Regions from separate parts of the Tumebacillus algifaecis genome, predicted to be linked through region 3. Evidence: riboswitches for the same ligand, from Rfam matches in the RefSeq annotation. Region 3 holds a riboswitch; each other region holds the start of a gene.
What was found. Region 3 has a riboswitch for cyclic di-GMP ahead of CIG75_RS05005 (hypothetical protein). Riboswitches for the same ligand answer to the same signal wherever they lie in the genome.
Positions count from the first base shown of each region.

Region 1: it holds a riboswitch for cyclic di-GMP, as region 3 does, so the genes downstream of both, CIG75_RS08050 (glycoside hydrolase family 191 protein) here and CIG75_RS05005 (hypothetical protein) in region 3, are expected to answer to the same signal.
Region 2: it holds a riboswitch for cyclic di-GMP, as region 3 does, so the genes downstream of both, CIG75_RS06225 (ATP-grasp domain-containing protein) here and CIG75_RS05005 (hypothetical protein) in region 3, are expected to answer to the same signal.

Region 1 is NZ_CP022657.1:1,821,567-1,826,710, reverse strand. It holds gene radC (RadC family protein) at 1-421, opposite strand, end outside; gene CIG75_RS08060 (Maf family protein) at 427-1,026, opposite strand; gene aspA (aspartate ammonia-lyase) at 1,245-2,663, opposite strand; gene CIG75_RS08050 (glycoside hydrolase family 191 protein) at 2,733-3,608, opposite strand; cyclic di-GMP riboswitch class I at 3,720-3,811, opposite strand; gene CIG75_RS08045 (SPOR domain-containing protein) at 3,852-4,754, opposite strand; gene CIG75_RS08040 (resuscitation-promoting factor) at 4,909-5,144, opposite strand, start outside.
Region 2 is NZ_CP022657.1:1,341,802-1,346,945, reverse strand. It holds gene CIG75_RS06230 (methyl-accepting chemotaxis protein) at 1-193, opposite strand, end outside; gene CIG75_RS06225 (ATP-grasp domain-containing protein) at 229-1,407, opposite strand; cyclic di-GMP riboswitch class I at 1,515-1,606, opposite strand; rRNA gene rrf (5S ribosomal RNA) at 2,173-2,289, opposite strand; tRNA gene CIG75_RS06215 (tRNA-Ile) at 2,305-2,381, opposite strand; tRNA gene CIG75_RS06210 (tRNA-Gly) at 2,388-2,462, opposite strand; tRNA gene CIG75_RS06205 (tRNA-Asp) at 2,508-2,584, opposite strand; tRNA gene CIG75_RS06200 (tRNA-Glu) at 2,593-2,669, opposite strand; tRNA gene CIG75_RS06195 (tRNA-Thr) at 2,678-2,753, opposite strand; tRNA gene CIG75_RS06190 (tRNA-Ala) at 2,757-2,832, opposite strand; rRNA gene rrf (5S ribosomal RNA) at 3,609-3,725, opposite strand; tRNA gene CIG75_RS06180 (tRNA-Ile) at 3,734-3,810, opposite strand; tRNA gene CIG75_RS06175 (tRNA-Gly) at 3,818-3,892, opposite strand; tRNA gene CIG75_RS06170 (tRNA-Phe) at 3,987-4,062, opposite strand; tRNA gene CIG75_RS06165 (tRNA-Asp) at 4,077-4,153, opposite strand; tRNA gene CIG75_RS06160 (tRNA-Met) at 4,157-4,232, opposite strand; tRNA gene CIG75_RS06155 (tRNA-Val) at 4,304-4,379, opposite strand; tRNA gene CIG75_RS06150 (tRNA-Glu) at 4,383-4,459, opposite strand; tRNA gene CIG75_RS06145 (tRNA-Thr) at 4,468-4,543, opposite strand; tRNA gene CIG75_RS06140 (tRNA-Leu) at 4,549-4,625, opposite strand; tRNA gene CIG75_RS06135 (tRNA-Gln) at 4,631-4,705, opposite strand; tRNA gene CIG75_RS06130 (tRNA-Met) at 4,711-4,787, opposite strand; tRNA gene CIG75_RS06125 (tRNA-Ser) at 4,791-4,883, opposite strand.
Region 3 is NZ_CP022657.1:1,112,929-1,118,072, reverse strand. It holds gene CIG75_RS05015 (tyrosine-protein kinase domain-containing protein) at 1-1,335, opposite strand, end outside; gene CIG75_RS05010 (hypothetical protein) at 1,351-2,232, opposite strand; cyclic di-GMP riboswitch class I at 2,472-2,562, shown strand; gene CIG75_RS05005 (hypothetical protein) at 2,576-2,884, shown strand; gene CIG75_RS05000 (YitT family protein) at 3,019-3,903, opposite strand; gene CIG75_RS04995 (FadR/GntR family transcriptional regulator) at 4,002-4,700, opposite strand; gene CIG75_RS04990 (SGNH/GDSL hydrolase family protein) at 4,754-5,144, opposite strand, start outside.

The sequences.
Region 1 (5,144 bases), 710 kb from region 3:
CCAAATGGAGCACGACAAAATGCTCTTTCAGGTGAAATCGCAAGCGATCCATCATGTAGTCTGCCGCTTCTGCGGGCGTTTCGAAAGTCGGGCGCGCTTCGTTTCTCACACGGGAGACACGACGTCCGATCTCAATGGCTGCCTTTAGCTCAGTAGCTTTGGCATACCCAATCCCAGGCAGTGCGGTCAACTCATGCAGGTCAGCGTCAATCAAGTTTCGGATGCCGCCAAGGCGCTTCAGGATCTGCTCGGCCAAATCTACCGCCGAGTAGCCGCGGGTGCCTGTGCGCAGCAAGATTGCGAGCAACTCCGCATTGCTGAGCGCTTCCGCCCCCTGAAGCATCATACGTTCGCGCGGACGATCCTCTTTTGGGATCTCCCGCACCAGCACAGGTCGGTGAGCATGTATCGATGCGCTCATGCTTGTCACCCGCCTTTTTTAGCTGTGAAGAGTTCAAACCCGAAACGTGCCAAATGGTCCGCAACCAAAGAAACGGGCAAACCGACCACGTTAAAATAGTCCCCTTGAATCTCTGGAATGAAAGCGGATGCAGCTCCTTGAATGCCGTAGGAGCCCGCCTTGTCCATCGGGTCGCCAGTAGCGACATAGCCCGAGATCAACTCCGGCGACAATTCTTTCATCACCACTTTTGTGGCGCTCACGTCGCGAATTTCCATCCCGCCGCCAGCTTCCACCAATGCGATCCCTGTGTATACCATATGCGCTCGTCCGGACAACTTGGACAACATTCTTTTTGCATCTTCGACATCTACCGGCTTACCAAGGATGACCCCTTCGCTCACTACGATGGTGTCAGCTCCGAGTACGAGCCCATGAGATAAAGAATTCGCAACTGCCTTGGCCTTTTTGTACGCCAGCTCTTGAACGATTTCCGTCGGGTCGAGACCCAATTCGAAAGTTTCGTCCACTTCGCTCACTTTCACTTCAAATGACAATCCCAGACCCGCCAGAAGCTCTTTCCTGCGCGGTGATCCGGATGCCAGCACTAACAGCTTTTCCTGCATAGCGGCCCTTCGCCTCCATGTTCTTTTTCCAAGAAACCGATAGAATCACCGTATCTGGCTACTCTGGATTATTTTAGTCTGTCCTGGAAAAAGAAAAGCTATGTCCATGATAATATACTCTTTATCTTGTTGACTGTCCAGAACAGAACGGCGACAGAAGTTGACACGATTTTGACAAAGAAAAACCCGCCTCTACCAGGCGGATCTTTCTAGTTGGTTTATTCGCCAAACAACAGTTTACTACCTGCGATTCCAGGCGAAGTCATCTCAAACGGATTTAAGATCACGTCAAGTTCCTCTTCCGTAAGAATGCCCCGCTCTAAGCAGATTTCGCGAACAGAACGCCCTGTCTGAATCGCCTCTTTTGCCACCATCGTTGCCGTCTCGTAGCCAACGTGCGGGTTGATCGCGGTGACAACGCCCACGCTCATTTCCACCAATTGGCGGCACCGCTCAACATTGGCGGTCAGACCTTCGATCAGGCGTTCGCGGAAGACTCGCAGCGCATTTTGCAAGATGGAAAGCGATTGCAGCAGATTGAAGACGAGCACCGGCTCCATCACGTTCAGTTCAAGCTGGCCCGCTTCCGAAGCGAGCGAGATCGTGTGGTCATTGCCGATGATCTGGAAAGCGACTTGGTTGACCACTTCAGCCATGACCGGGTTGACCTTGCCAGGCATGATCGAAGAGCCAGGCTGACGCGGCGGCAAGTTAAGTTCGCCCAATCCAGTTCGCGGACCCGATGCCATCAGACGGATGTCATTGCACATCTTAGACAGGTTGACCGCGCAGATCTTCAAGGCGCCGGATACTTCTGTATAAGCATCCGTATTTTGCGTTGCGTCCACCAAGTCATCTGCCCGTTTGAGGTCAAGTCCAGTGATCACACGAAGATGTTCGGCCACGTTGACGATATAGCGCGGATCGGCGTTGAGGCCTGTGCCTACAGCCGTAGCACCCATGTTGATCTCGCGCAGGTTGTCGAGCGAACGCGTGACCCGTTCAAAGTCGCGGGTGATCACCTTCGCATAGGCGGAAAATTCCTGTCCGAGACGAATCGGCACAGCATCCTGCAAATGGGTACGCCCCATCTTGATCACCTGATCGAATTCCTGCGATTTTTCAACTAGCGCCAGACGCAGCTTGTCCAACTCCACGACAACGCCCTGCGCCAGGTTGAGTGAAGCGATGCGAATCGCCGTCGGGAACACGTCGTTGGTCGATTGCGCCATGTTGACGTGCGTGTTTGGCGAACAATGCAGATATTCGCCCTTCTGACCGCCTAGCAACTCGATGGCGCGGTTGGCGATCACTTCATTCGCATTCATGTTCATCGAAGTCCCAGCACCACCCTGGATGGAGTCAACGATAAACTGATCATGAAATTGACCGGCGAGCACTTCATCACTGGCTTTGGCGATCGCTTCTCCGATGTTTTTCTTGAGCCCGCCGACTTCCACGTTCGCCAGCGCCGCCGCCTTTTTGACAGCGGCCAGCGCACGGATCATTTCCACATGCGGCGGAATGCCGGTAATCGGGAAGTTTTCAACGGCACGAAGCGTTTGGATGCCGTAATATGCATCGATCGGTACATCCTTTGTACCGAGGAGATCTTTTTCAATACGATATGCTGTCATGAAACGGGCAACTCCTTTTGTCATTTACCTAAGATGCTCTTATCGTACCATACTTTACCGTTTCATCAATTAGAGTTCATCATAGCTTTTCTTAATCACTTGTCCAATATAGCCAAGCTTGTGATTGAGCTGCTGAAAACTGCTCTTTTGCTTGCCGGTCAATCCGATTTCGACAGTGAATACGGTCAGCCCGTGTTTTTGCTGCAAAACGGTAAGTTCCTTCATCCGGTTCTGACTCCACTCGTCTTTGCTTACAACCGACGGATTGAAATCTTCCCAGAGAATCCCATCGATATAAGGAGCAGTGCGGTCTTTTAGTTCGGTCAAGCCCCAATTTTGTACAATCGCCTGATCGGGGAATAAGGAACGCAACGAGGCGACAAACTGGACCGCCCCATCACGCTGGCGGTTCGAGATGCCAACAGGCCAGATCTGATCATCGGTGTTGCCCATCGTGTCGAGAAACACACCGTTCAAATCTTTGGCAAGAACATGGCTGCGATACTCGTCGATCAGCAATTGCTGGTAATGTTCGCTGTTGATATCCATCGACCACGATTCCCAATTCGTTCGAAAATCGCGCTTGCCATCGATCATCAAGTAGTCTGCTTCCGTTGCTTTTTTGAGCAATGCTGAGTCCTTATACTGCTCCAGCACGCTCAGGTAGCCGAGCACCTTGACCCCTTTCGCTTTCAGAACGTCAACTTGAGCATTGGTCCAAAGACGCGGTTCAATCACGACGAGGTCAAACGCGGTCAGCTTTTCCAATGCGGCGGGCTTCGGCTCGCCATAATAGATTGTATACGAATGAATGCCGGTCAGAGCGCTTGGCTTTTGCATGGTGAGCGGTGCCGTTTGTGCACACGCAACGTTGACAGTCGCCACACCTATGACCAGCGAGACTGCAAGACAAAAGGACGAGAGGTTACGCATCATTTTTATCATCTGGAAAACACTCCTTGTTGTGAATAAAAAACGCCCTCTCCAAAAACGGAAAAGGCGCAGTCAGCCCGGTACTGAATTCAGCAACAGAGTGCGTGGCAGAAAAGGTCTGCCTCCTGCAGCCTGGCGATCTGTGACGGTGAATAACCATCCGAAGACCCATGGCTTTGCGTCCTTGCCTTTCGACAAGTTTGCCCTTATCCGTATGAGATTACCCCTATTGTAAAGGGATGGCTTGCGCTTTGTCTACTCACTTTTGAGCAAGTTGGTAAGCAAAGATTCATAGCCGAGATAAAAGGCGGTCAATTTGACTTGAATGGCGAACATTCCCTTTTGTCCCTGCGCTGCCCGTACTGCTTCTGCCAGCGAACTGTGCATTTTTTCAACGAGTGCCTTTTCTTCACTGCGGTTCGCTTTGGTCAACATGCTCTGCCACGTTTTCAGATCTTCGTCAAATTTGGTGAGTTCCGATTGAAGTGCAGACGCCTTGGCCGCGTCGGGCGCCTCTTCGATCGCCAGCGGCATGACAGCAGCTGCCAGTTGTAATGCGTGGTCGAGACCATCCGCCATCTTTTTTGCGTCAGCCTCTGTGAGCCCCTCCATTTTGCCGCTTCGGGCCGGAATAATGAACTCTTTGGGATAATGTTGAATTCCTAGTTCCTTCAGTTTCGCCTCGATCTTGGCACCTGCCGCCTTGTCAGTCACGACTGCGGTGAACACCTGAAACTGATCAGTTCCGCGAATCACCGTGCCCACTCCCTGTTCGGAGACCGCTTTTTGTAACGCTTCGGCGCGAGCGCGGTCTTTGAATACCCCAATCTGCATCGCGTATAAAGAGACTCCCGGCAAGTCCGCCTCTCCGCTCACGTCTGTCATCTGTCCATTTCGTGTCGTGTTTGTTGCATCGGTTGACGTTGCAGATACGTCGCCAGCTGTCGTTTGTCCCTTGAACAACAGTAGGAGACAAACGCCAAGCAAAATGCCTGTCAGTGTCGCAAGGAGCAACGGAAAGACGATCTGCCCCTTGTCCTTGTCCTTGCCCTTGCGGTTTTTCAGCCCTCTACGCAAGCGCGAAGGGTATCTTGTTGAGGAGGTAGGAGTGCTTGCCGTTTTGCTTTTGATATTGATCGTCACTTGTGATTGATCCATGCTCACCGCTCCTTTGCAAACTCCGAGTCTAGTTGCTAGAGTCTATGAGCAGGACTCATTTGCTATGACAAAGAAAAATTGCATAAAAATAAAAAAAGATGCCGTTAGGTCTGAAACCTAACAGCATCTTTTGGCGTCCAACATGATAAGAAGATCAGTTCAAGATATAAACCTGTACGGCACGACGGCCAAACTGTAGTGCCTGTTCGCGAGTATCAAAATGAAGATCGATGCGGTTGCCTTTGATTGCACCGCCAACATCGCTTGCAACCCCGTAACCATATCCCTCGATATACATTTTCGTACCAAGCGGAATCACGCTAGGATCTACCGCAATCGTCCCCTGACCTGCAGAACCGCCTGTTGCAGTGCGCCCACCCGGCATCGAGT
Region 2 (5,144 bases), 230 kb from region 3:
GTACGTTGTTGACCAGATTCGTCATGTTCAACTTCAATCTTTCTTCAAATTGCGTGATGACATGGTCATTCACGATCCCCATCGTGGTTTGATACAAAACCCCGAGAAACACTAGCGTTAGTAAAATCAGCGGCATAACAAAAGCAATGGAAATCTGCCGGCCGATCGAGTGATTCCATTTCAAAAATTTCAAACGAACTTCCCCCAATTTCTTTGCCCGGTTGTTGCCTAAGCAGAAACCTCAATGTTTCTTACGCTTACGAACTGGCTTAATTCTAGTTGAAGCAGTTTTTCATTCTCCGCCAAGTCTTCACTGCGATAGAATACGACAGCAAAAGTAGTCGGATCATAGCCTTGCATGGAGCGGTACTCCAAAACGTCCCCAAACATGCTGCGGAACTTGTCGTGTTCGATCGACGAGATTTTGAGCGTGTTCAATTCGACTGGCAATTCTGCACAGAAGAAGCTGTACACGGAATCGTCCATCGTTTCAAGAATGTGATTCCAATCTGGTTGGGTCTGTTGGAAGAAGTGCTCGTATGGATTTTGCCCGTACGCGTGGATCGCTAAGTCGCATGTGCCGATCCCGGCAAAGCGGAGCGGATTGACTTCGATCGGAATCAACTTGCCGCTCGGAGAAATGCGAACTTCCAGATGAACTGGGTACAAGCTCAAATCTTCGAGACTCCCCAACTTCGTTAAAAACTCGATCACAGGCTGCATCGCTTCTTGCAGTACGTGCTTGCTCGTATAGTAAATCCGATCTGATGTATCACCTGCATGAGCGAACATGCGTTTGAGCACATTTAGCACAACTGGTTGTCCTTCTGTATTAAAGAAGGCGTCAACAGCGTACTCCTCCCCCTCGATCCATTCCTCAACAATGAAACGCTCTACATTGAGGACAGATTCTGGGAACAGGTCACGGGCCTCGCGTACGTCGCGGTGAAGACGATGGCGGACATCCATCCACTCCTTCGCATCCGCAACGCGGTACACACCGAGACTCGCATATCCAACCACTGGTTTAACCACGATTGGAAACCGAAGCTGCGATGCCTGCATTCTCATCAGTTCATCAAACGAAAATTCTTGATACATAAAATCAGGGAAGAGATGAGCCAACCACTTGCGGAAATGAGTCTTGTTTTTAAAACGCTCATTTCGCTCCACGAGAACATGACCTGGCAAATGGTTCTCCAGTGCTTGTAACGCGTTTTCTGAATTGCTCAAGAGCGGAGCCTTGCGATCTCTAACCAGTTGAAAGAAAGAATTCGCCGATTTCCAATTCAGTTTTTTGTCGAATGGAACCAGTACATCTTGCGCTGCGTCTACAACTGGAATTCTGAGTTTTGCTGCTGTTTCTGACAGAAATGGTGAAACGAATGCTTGACCAAGTACCAACATCTTTGACTCCTCCAATACTTTGGATTCGCCGAAGTTTTTTCAGCACGGACAGCAAATAGGACAATTCCGTAGTGAAATTGTCCATCAAGGATTCCACCGTGGAAAAGTTCGGCAACCCGGCTGTCATAGTGTGCAGTAGCAACACCTTAGACCCGTGGCTTTGCGTCCTCACCTTTCAGTGAGTTTGCCATTATCGATTCTTCACCTTTGTAAAGCGGGTACACTTACACATTATCTTATTTCTTCGGACTTTTCAATAAAAATATTCATTTTATTTATAACCCATATTCAACTTAGTCGCCCGATATAAGTAATTCGCACCCAAAGAAGCACGATTTCAGGGCATCCGATCCAATCTTTGGCGACACCAGTACGCAATTCATTCCGCTCATCAGAATGCTTGCAGGCGTACACTCTGCTGCTTACGATCTCTCGAGGCAGCTTCTTGACAGAGTAAACAACAAGAAGCCCCAGCTTACTGATCTGGGACTCAATGTACCCAGTTGTCTCCTACACTTTCGGGCCTTCCGTCCAAGAACCAAATCTTTGCTTCCACTTCTAACGCGGCAGTTTTCTATTGGCCTTACATAACAATAAAGACCCAGTTCACTGAACTGAGTCCTTCTCTTTGCCTAGCGGTGTCCTACTCTCCCAGGACCCTGCCGTCCAAGTACCATACCTTCGCTCCGCATCGAACGCGGCACTTTTTCTATTGACCTTGTATTACAAGAAGGACCCAGTTCATTGAACTGAGTCCTTCTCTTTGCCTAGCGGCGTCCTACTCTCCCAGGACCCTGCGGTCCAAGTACCATTGGCTCTGTGGAGCTTAACTTCTGTGTTCGGGATGGGAACAGGTGTGACCTCCACGACATTACCACTAGACATATGTTATTGAAATGGTGGGCCCAAGAAGATTCGAACTTCCGACCTCACGATTATCAGTCGTGCGCTCTAGCCAACTGAGCTATGGGCCCTTAAAATGGAGCGGAAGACGGGATTCGAACCCGCGACCCTCGCCTTGGCAAGGCGATGCTCTACCCCTGAGCCACTTCCGCAAGGTATTATTCTGTGTCAAAATTGATGAAGAGTACTGATCTAAATGGCGGAGCTGACGGGATTCGAACCCGCGGTCTCCCGCGTGACAGGCGGGCATGTTAGGCCACTACACCACAGCTCCAAAACAAATGGTGACTCGTACGGGATTCGAACCCGTGAATGCCGCCTTGAAAGGGCGGTGAGTTAAGCCGCTTCTCCAACGAGCCAAGATAGATGGTGCCTTCTACCGGAATCGAACCGATGACCTCATCCTTACCATGGATGCGCTCTACCTACTGAGCTAAGAAGGCAATTGGTGGAGATAAGCGGATTCGAACCGCTGACCCCCTGCTTGCAAGGCAGGTGCTCTACCAACTGAGCTATACCCCCATGATTAAACTGCCCACTTGCGGCGACAGGTGTTATCTTAACACGCTCCCTCGCACACTCTCAATCTCTATTTCCACGCAAAATACGACAAAATTAGACACTCTCATAGTTCTGTTGGCTCATTTCGCTCATATACGATGAATTCCTACTATTTTTTAGAGAATGAAAGCTTTCACAATCTGCAAAAAGCCAAGTCTAGTCTGGAATTAGAGCGCGTATTTCTATACCTTGCTCTCTTCTCTCACGGAGATACCATGCTTCGGCGCTAGAACATCAAAAGACAGGTTCCTTGACTGATTTCGCTCGGCCGAGCTGCGCCTTACTCTCCTAGATCACTGCGGTCCAAGTACCATATCTTCGCTTTCGCTTCGGTGGTTCTTCGCTCCGCTACGAACGCGGCACTTTTTCTATTGACCTTGTATAACAAGAAAGACCCAGTTCATTGAACTGAGTCTCTCTCTTTGCCTAGCGGCGTCCTACTCTCCCAGAACCCTGCGGTCCAAGTACCATACCTTCGCTTTCGCTTCGGTGGTTCTTCGCTCCGCTACGAACGCGGCACTCTTTCTATTGACCTTGTATAACAATAAAGACCCAGTTCATTGAACTGAGTCCTTCTCTTTGCTAGCGGCGTCCTACTCTCCCAGGACCCTGCGGTCCAAGTACCATACCTTCGCTTTCGCTTCGGTGGTTCTTCGCTCCGCTTCGAACGCGGCACTTTTTCTATTGACCTTGTATAACAAGAAAGACCCAGTTCATTGAACTGAGTCTCTCTCTTTGCCTAGCGGCGTCCTACTCTCCCAGGACCCTGCGGTCCAAGTACCATTGGCTCTGTGGAGCTTAACTTCTGTGTTCGGGATGGGAACAGGTGTGACCTCCACGACATTACCACTAGATGTATAAATGGTGGGCCCAAGAAGATTCGAACTTCCGACCTCACGATTATCAGTCGTGCGCTCTAGCCAACTGAGCTATGGGCCCTTAAAAATGGAGCGGAAGACGGGATTCGAACCCGCGACCCTCGCCTTGGCAAGGCGATGCTCTACCCCTGAGCCACTTCCGCATACAGGATGTATGTGTCCCGCGTTGCGACAGGACGTCGCGATTTTAGCGGGGCTACCTCTGTCCCGCTTTGCAACAGGACTATTTTTGAAAAATGGTGGCTCGGGACGGAATCGAACCGCCGACACGAGGATTTTCAGTCCTCTGCTCTACCGACTGAGCTACCGAGCCGTATTGAAATGAAATGGCGGAGCTGACGGGATTCGAACCCGCGGTCTCCCGCGTGACAGGCGGGCATGTTAGGCCACTACACCACAGCTCCATGTGGTTGCGGGGACAGGACTTGAACCTGCGACCTTCGGGTTATGAGCCCGACGAGCTGCCAACTGCTCCACCCCGCGATAAGTTGTTAGGAAATGTCCGACTTGCGACAAGATGCCGAGAACAATAGCCGACTTTCCTGTTTTAAAAATGGTGGAGGTTGACGGGATCGAACCGCCGACCCTCTGCTTGTAAGGCAGATGCTCTCCCAGCTGAGCTAAACCTCCAAATGGTGACTCGTACGGGATTCGAACCCGTGAATGCCGCCTTGAAAGGGCGGTGAGTTAAGCCGCTTCTCCAACGAGCCAAGATAGATGGTGCCTTCTACCGGAATCGAACCGATGACCTCATCCTTACCATGGATGCGCTCTACCTACTGAGCTAAGAAGGCTAAGGTGGTGCCAGAGGTGGGACTCGAACCCACAAAATCGCGATTTTGAGTCGCGCACGTATGCCAATTCCATCACTCTGGCGAGACTGGCTGGGGAGGAAGGGATCGAACCTTCGCATGACGGAGTCAAAGTCCGTTGCCTTACCGCTTGGCGACTCCCCAATCTGTGGTAGCGGCGGAGGGACTTGAACCCCCGACCCACCGGGTATGAACCGATTGCTCTAGCCAACTGAGCTACGCCGCCACATGGCGGAGAGAGGGGGATTCGAACCCCCGAGACGTTTTAGGCGCCTACACGATTTCCAATCGTGCTCCTTCGACCAAACTCGGACATCTCTCCATAAAGTACATTTCATTTTCTTGTTGCCGTGTCTCTCGCGGCGACAGGACTTATCTTATCATATCCCTAATATCGAATCAATAAACTTCCTAGTTCAAAACAAAGCAAAATGCCGCGTTTTTGCTGTTTATTATGGAATATCCACAAAATATACGCTATTTCTCATCATTTCATTACCTATCACCTCTTAGCAAGTTTCTAACAATCGACCCTCCTTCATAGGTTCGAAGCCTTGTTCCGTCACACAATATGCTACGATCA
Region 3 (5,144 bases):
TTTATTGAGAACAGCGCCGAGGATTTTGGCATCGCTTTGCCGCAATCCAGCTACGGCGACAGCACCTTCCTCCCGGGCGACTTTGCCGCTGCGGAAGACGAAGAGCACACCGTCAGCACTTTTGGCCAGTGTATTTGGCAACAGGGAGGAGCTGATCGCACCACTGTCGATCAGAATGATGTCATAGCGCTCGCGAAGGTCTGGCAGCATATGATCGAGTCCACCTTCGGCAAACTTGCGCAGGGCGCCAAGCGACGCTTTGCCGAGCGGCAACACATCGAGCCCTGCAATCACCGATGGGCGAATCGCTTGGTCAGCCGTGACCGTCCCCAGCAGGAGATCGCACAGCCCTTCCTCTCCCTCGCCCGGCATGATGCCATGCAAGGTCGGATGTTCCGCATTCGCGTCGATCATCAGCACCCCATGACCGTTTTGGGCCATCAAGATGCCCAGATGGGTCAAGATCGTCGATTTCCCTTCCTGTTCATGCGTTGAGGTGACCACGATCGTCCGCACATCCTCCATCGTCAGCACCGGTAACAGATTGCGATAGAGATGCAGATAACTTTCCACGACGCGGCGGTTGCGCTTGGTCGGCTCCATTTTCAAGAGCGACAGGTCACTCGTCGAATCGGCGTTCTTCCGCAAGCGGAACCAGCGCCGTTTCGGCTTCCACGTCCCGAGCTCTCCGATCGTAGCCAAGCCCGTCTCAAATTTGATCTCTTCTCGGCTTTTAATCGTCGAATCCAAATATTCGCGCAGACCGAACGCTCCGACCGCAGCCATCGTCGAAAGAATCAGCGCGATGGCGACATTCATCGTGATGTTGGGCGACACTTTTGATGATTTATCCATTGTGGCTCGGTCGATCATCACCACATTGTCCACTTGCATCAACTGGCCGACTTTTAAGGTAAACACACCCGCCAATTCGTTAGCGATTTTGATCGCCTCTTCTTGGTTCGGATAGTTGACGGTGATCGTAAAGACGGATGAGTCTGCGTTATTGACCACTTTGACCAACTTGCCCAATTCCTCCGGTTTTAATTGCAGGCTGAGCTTCGCGATCACCTCTTGCAACACCAGATGGCTTTTGATGATCTCGTTATATGTTTTGATCACTTTTTGGTTGGTCAACACTTCATTGAGCAAGTATTCGCTCGAGATTGTCGGGTCGGTGTTGACCAACAGCGATGCGGTCGCTTTGTACGTCGGCGTCACCACGAACACGCTCAAATAGGTGGAAGTGCCGACTGCAAAAGCGACGATCAGGATCAAGAGCCCGATGCGCTTCTTGACTGCCGTGAAATATTTTCTCCACAAATAGCCTAACATGTCGGTTCCACCTCTTTACGGGACATTTTTCATCAAGGCCGTATGCGCATTAAAATACATCCAGACCGGTTCGGATACGAGCGGGCTCATCAAGTTCGGTTCGTCGATAGCAAACCGCGCCTGAAACAACAGCTTCTGCTGTTCATCCTTATATTCGACCAAATTCTTCATCAGTTTCATATCTTTCATTTCATCCGGGGAAAAGACCATCTCCAGCATCCGCACTTCCCCCGGCAACCACTCGTCGAGCGGCCCATTGAGCGTGCCGTTAAAGACAACACTCTCATGATAGTAGGCGCTGATCGCAATCCGCTTCAAGGTGAAATTGCGCAGATAGCCGTTGTGCACGAACATCCGTACTTTCAGCTTGCCATCAGCATCGATCTCCATCTCGCTGACCCCCGGTACGAACAGCAAATTGAAAAAACCAGAGACAAAATAGCGCCCGGTCGGCAACTGTGCAAGTTGGCTTTCAACTTCACGGCGCTTCGCATCGGACAGCGTCTCAAGCTGCTTCTTATTCCAGACCACCGACTTTGGAATAAAGCTGGTCGTCGGCACTTCGATCTTCTGCTGTTCCGATTGTTCCGGCTGTTCCGATTGTGGTTGCGGCTTCGTGATCGGTTCGGCAGATGGTGCAGGCTCCGTTTGTCGATTCATCAAGAACATGGCGCCGAAACCGAGATTGCCAAGCAAGGAGGCGCCGACCAGTATCAGCACCCAGAATGGCGCTCGCTTTTTGTTCGCCGATGATTTTGTATTTTGGGGTGTCCAGCGTTCGCCAGGCGTGTCTAGGGACAACGCCCCTGCTTGTTCATCAACCGCCTGAAGCGCTTCGAAAAATCCCGCCTCGTTCGATTCGGAGCAGAGCTTGTCTTTTCGCTCATCAGTTGCCATCGTGATTTATGCTCCTTTTCCCGATATGAATCAATGTTCAATCTTTTAAGTTAATGATTGAAGCGATTTTTGGTACTTCAGAACTATTGAATAAATTTTCATGATTATAAAATGTCATGCAATATGGGCTATAAGTCCTGCTCCTGTCTTGACTTCCCCACTATTATACCCTAAGATAGAACTATCAGCTTTGTCATTTGTACGACATCTATTTAATTTATGTCGAAATCTGTTACATCCACACGAAACGGCAAACCGTTCGAAAGGACGGGACGCAAAGCCACGGGCCTACCGCGCGACATCGTCCGCCACGGCAGCCGGGTTGCCGAAAGGAGTAAGCGTTATGCGTTTCCGACTCCCTGTCTCGTTGTTGATCGGGATCATGATGGGCTCACTCTCCGTCATGATGAATGTCCCAAATCTGGTGACGCTCACAGAAGGGATCGTGCTCACACAGACGGTCGGTCTGAAGTCTGAAGCTCTGGATTCCTTTATCCAGAGGGATCACAATCTGGTCCTCGAACAGTATAGCTTCTATCAGGAGAATCGTGAACTGTTCGACAACTGGAGTTCGTTACAACATTCCGAATTCTTTTATCTTTATCAAGATAGAATTACCGCACTGTTCGAAGAAAATATGCAACTGTTCTAACGTTACCATCACGACTTCGCAAGCATGCGCCTGTTGCCCAATCGGCAACAGGTTTTCTTTTTGGATACAGTCCACTTCCATTATACGGCTCTTGTCCCATCGGTTCAATGGGAAAGCCCTCCGCAGAGGGAGGGCTAGTGTATTGCATTTTTCTTAAAGCGTCCACCCATCACATCGGCAACATGTTCGATCGCAACAAAAGCTCCCTCGTCATATTCGAGCACGATGTCTTTCAATTTAGCAAGTTCAAGGCGTGTCACAATCACATAGAGCAGTTCTTTTTCTTCGCCCGTATATCCACCCTTGCCATAAATGTGAGTGACCCCCCGCCCCAATCGATTGCGGATCGCCTCTGAGATTTCGTTTGGTGAGTCTGAGATGATCGTGACCGATTTCGATTCATCGAGTCCTTCGATCGTGATGTCGATCATTTTAAACGCGATGAAATAGGCGATCAGCGAATACATCGCATGGTCCCAACCAAATACAAATCCAGCGCTGCCGAGAATGAAGATGTTGAAAAACATCACCACTTCCCCAACGGAAAAACTCGATTTGCGGGCGAGCAAGATGGCAATAATCTCTGTGCCGTCGAGCGACCCGCCATAGCGGATGATCGTCCCGACCCCGATCCCAAGTACCACCCCGCCAAAGACGGATGCGAGCAGCAAGTCGTCTGTGAACGGCCTGACGCTGTGAAACAGCGTGACGAAGCTGGACATCAGGATGACGGCGATCGTCGTCGTGATCGCAAACGTTCGGCCGATCAGCTTGTACCCAACGAGCAGAAAAGGGAGATTGAGGACGATCATATAGAGTCCGACCGGCTTGTCGGTCAGAAAGGCCAGCAGGATCGAAATACCGATCACGCCGCCGTCGATGATCGAGTTGGGAACCAGAAAGATTTCCAGCCCCACTGAGACGAGCAAGGAGCCGAGCGTGATAAAAAACATGCGTTTGATCTTGGCGGCTAACGATTGTTTGCGGTGATTCCGCTTGAGTATCGGCTGTGCTTCCATCTGCTACCCTCCTTCTCATTTGTCATCTCACATCATTTTCCTTCGGCCCGCTATTTATACACAAAAGCACCCGATCACTTTTGACGTGACGGGTGCTTTTAGGTTTTCTTGGCGAGGACATGTCGCTCACAGTGCAGCAGATGATCGGACATCAGTTCGACCGCTCGCTTCCCATCGCGACTGCGAATCGCTTCGAAGATACGGCGATGTTCAGCGATCAACGCCTCCACATCGTCGGTCGCTTCATGCGTGAGGCGCAACGTGCTGCGCAGCGCTTCCGACAGCGTATTCATCAAATTGAGAAATACGTTGTTGCCCGACGCTTCGGCGATCGCGATATGAAACTGCAGCTCGCAGCTCACCTGCTCCTCCAGGGTGTGACAAGCCGCCTCCTGCCGATTGAGCGCCTGCTCGATCCTCGCTAACCCTTCGTCTGTCCAACGCTCACAAGCGCCCTGTACGGTGCCGATCTCCAACAAGCGGCGCATCTCCAACAGTTCGCGCATGTTGCTGCGTCCAAGCAAAAGCGCGGCGTTCATCGGCTCGATGATCATCGTCTGGACATCGATCTTTTGGACGAACGTGCCTTCTCCGTGGCGCAGATCGATCAAGCCCATCCCGACGAGCGAAGAGAAAGCTTCGCGCACTGTAGCACGCGACACGCCGAATTCCTTCGCCAGCTCGGTCATCGGCGGCAGTTTGTCACCGGGGGCGAGCACGCCCTCTTCGATCATTTGCTTGATGTGCTGGGCAACCTGCTCGTAGATTTTGTTCGATTTGTTTTTTGGTTTGGCCACAGTTGTCCCTCGACTGGATGAATTTTGATTTATTTTATTATAGCATGATAATTCTACCGAATGTAAGAAGATAGGTGGCGCGCGATTACGGCGTGACCAGCATTGTTCGGATGAATTGGACGGCGAAATAGCTGTAGCGCATCTTCAATACGCCCGGTGCGGTACCCCTCGATCAAGGTGGGTTGATTGCCTTCGATCCAAGAATGGACAGGGGCGAGCTCGGTGTGCAGGCGTTTGGCAGCCTGCTCTGTGACCGAGTTGAGGGCGCCCACCGCTTCTAGAGCGACAGGGGAGTTCGGAAACGGGTTATATTGGGTGCAGAGGACGACGCGGGCAGAGCTATGACGACCGATGGTGGAGACGATCTGTTCGAGGTTGTGACCATAGGAAGTGAGCAATCCAGCCACAGCCGCTTTGACCGGCCTACCTTGGCCGACAATGGCG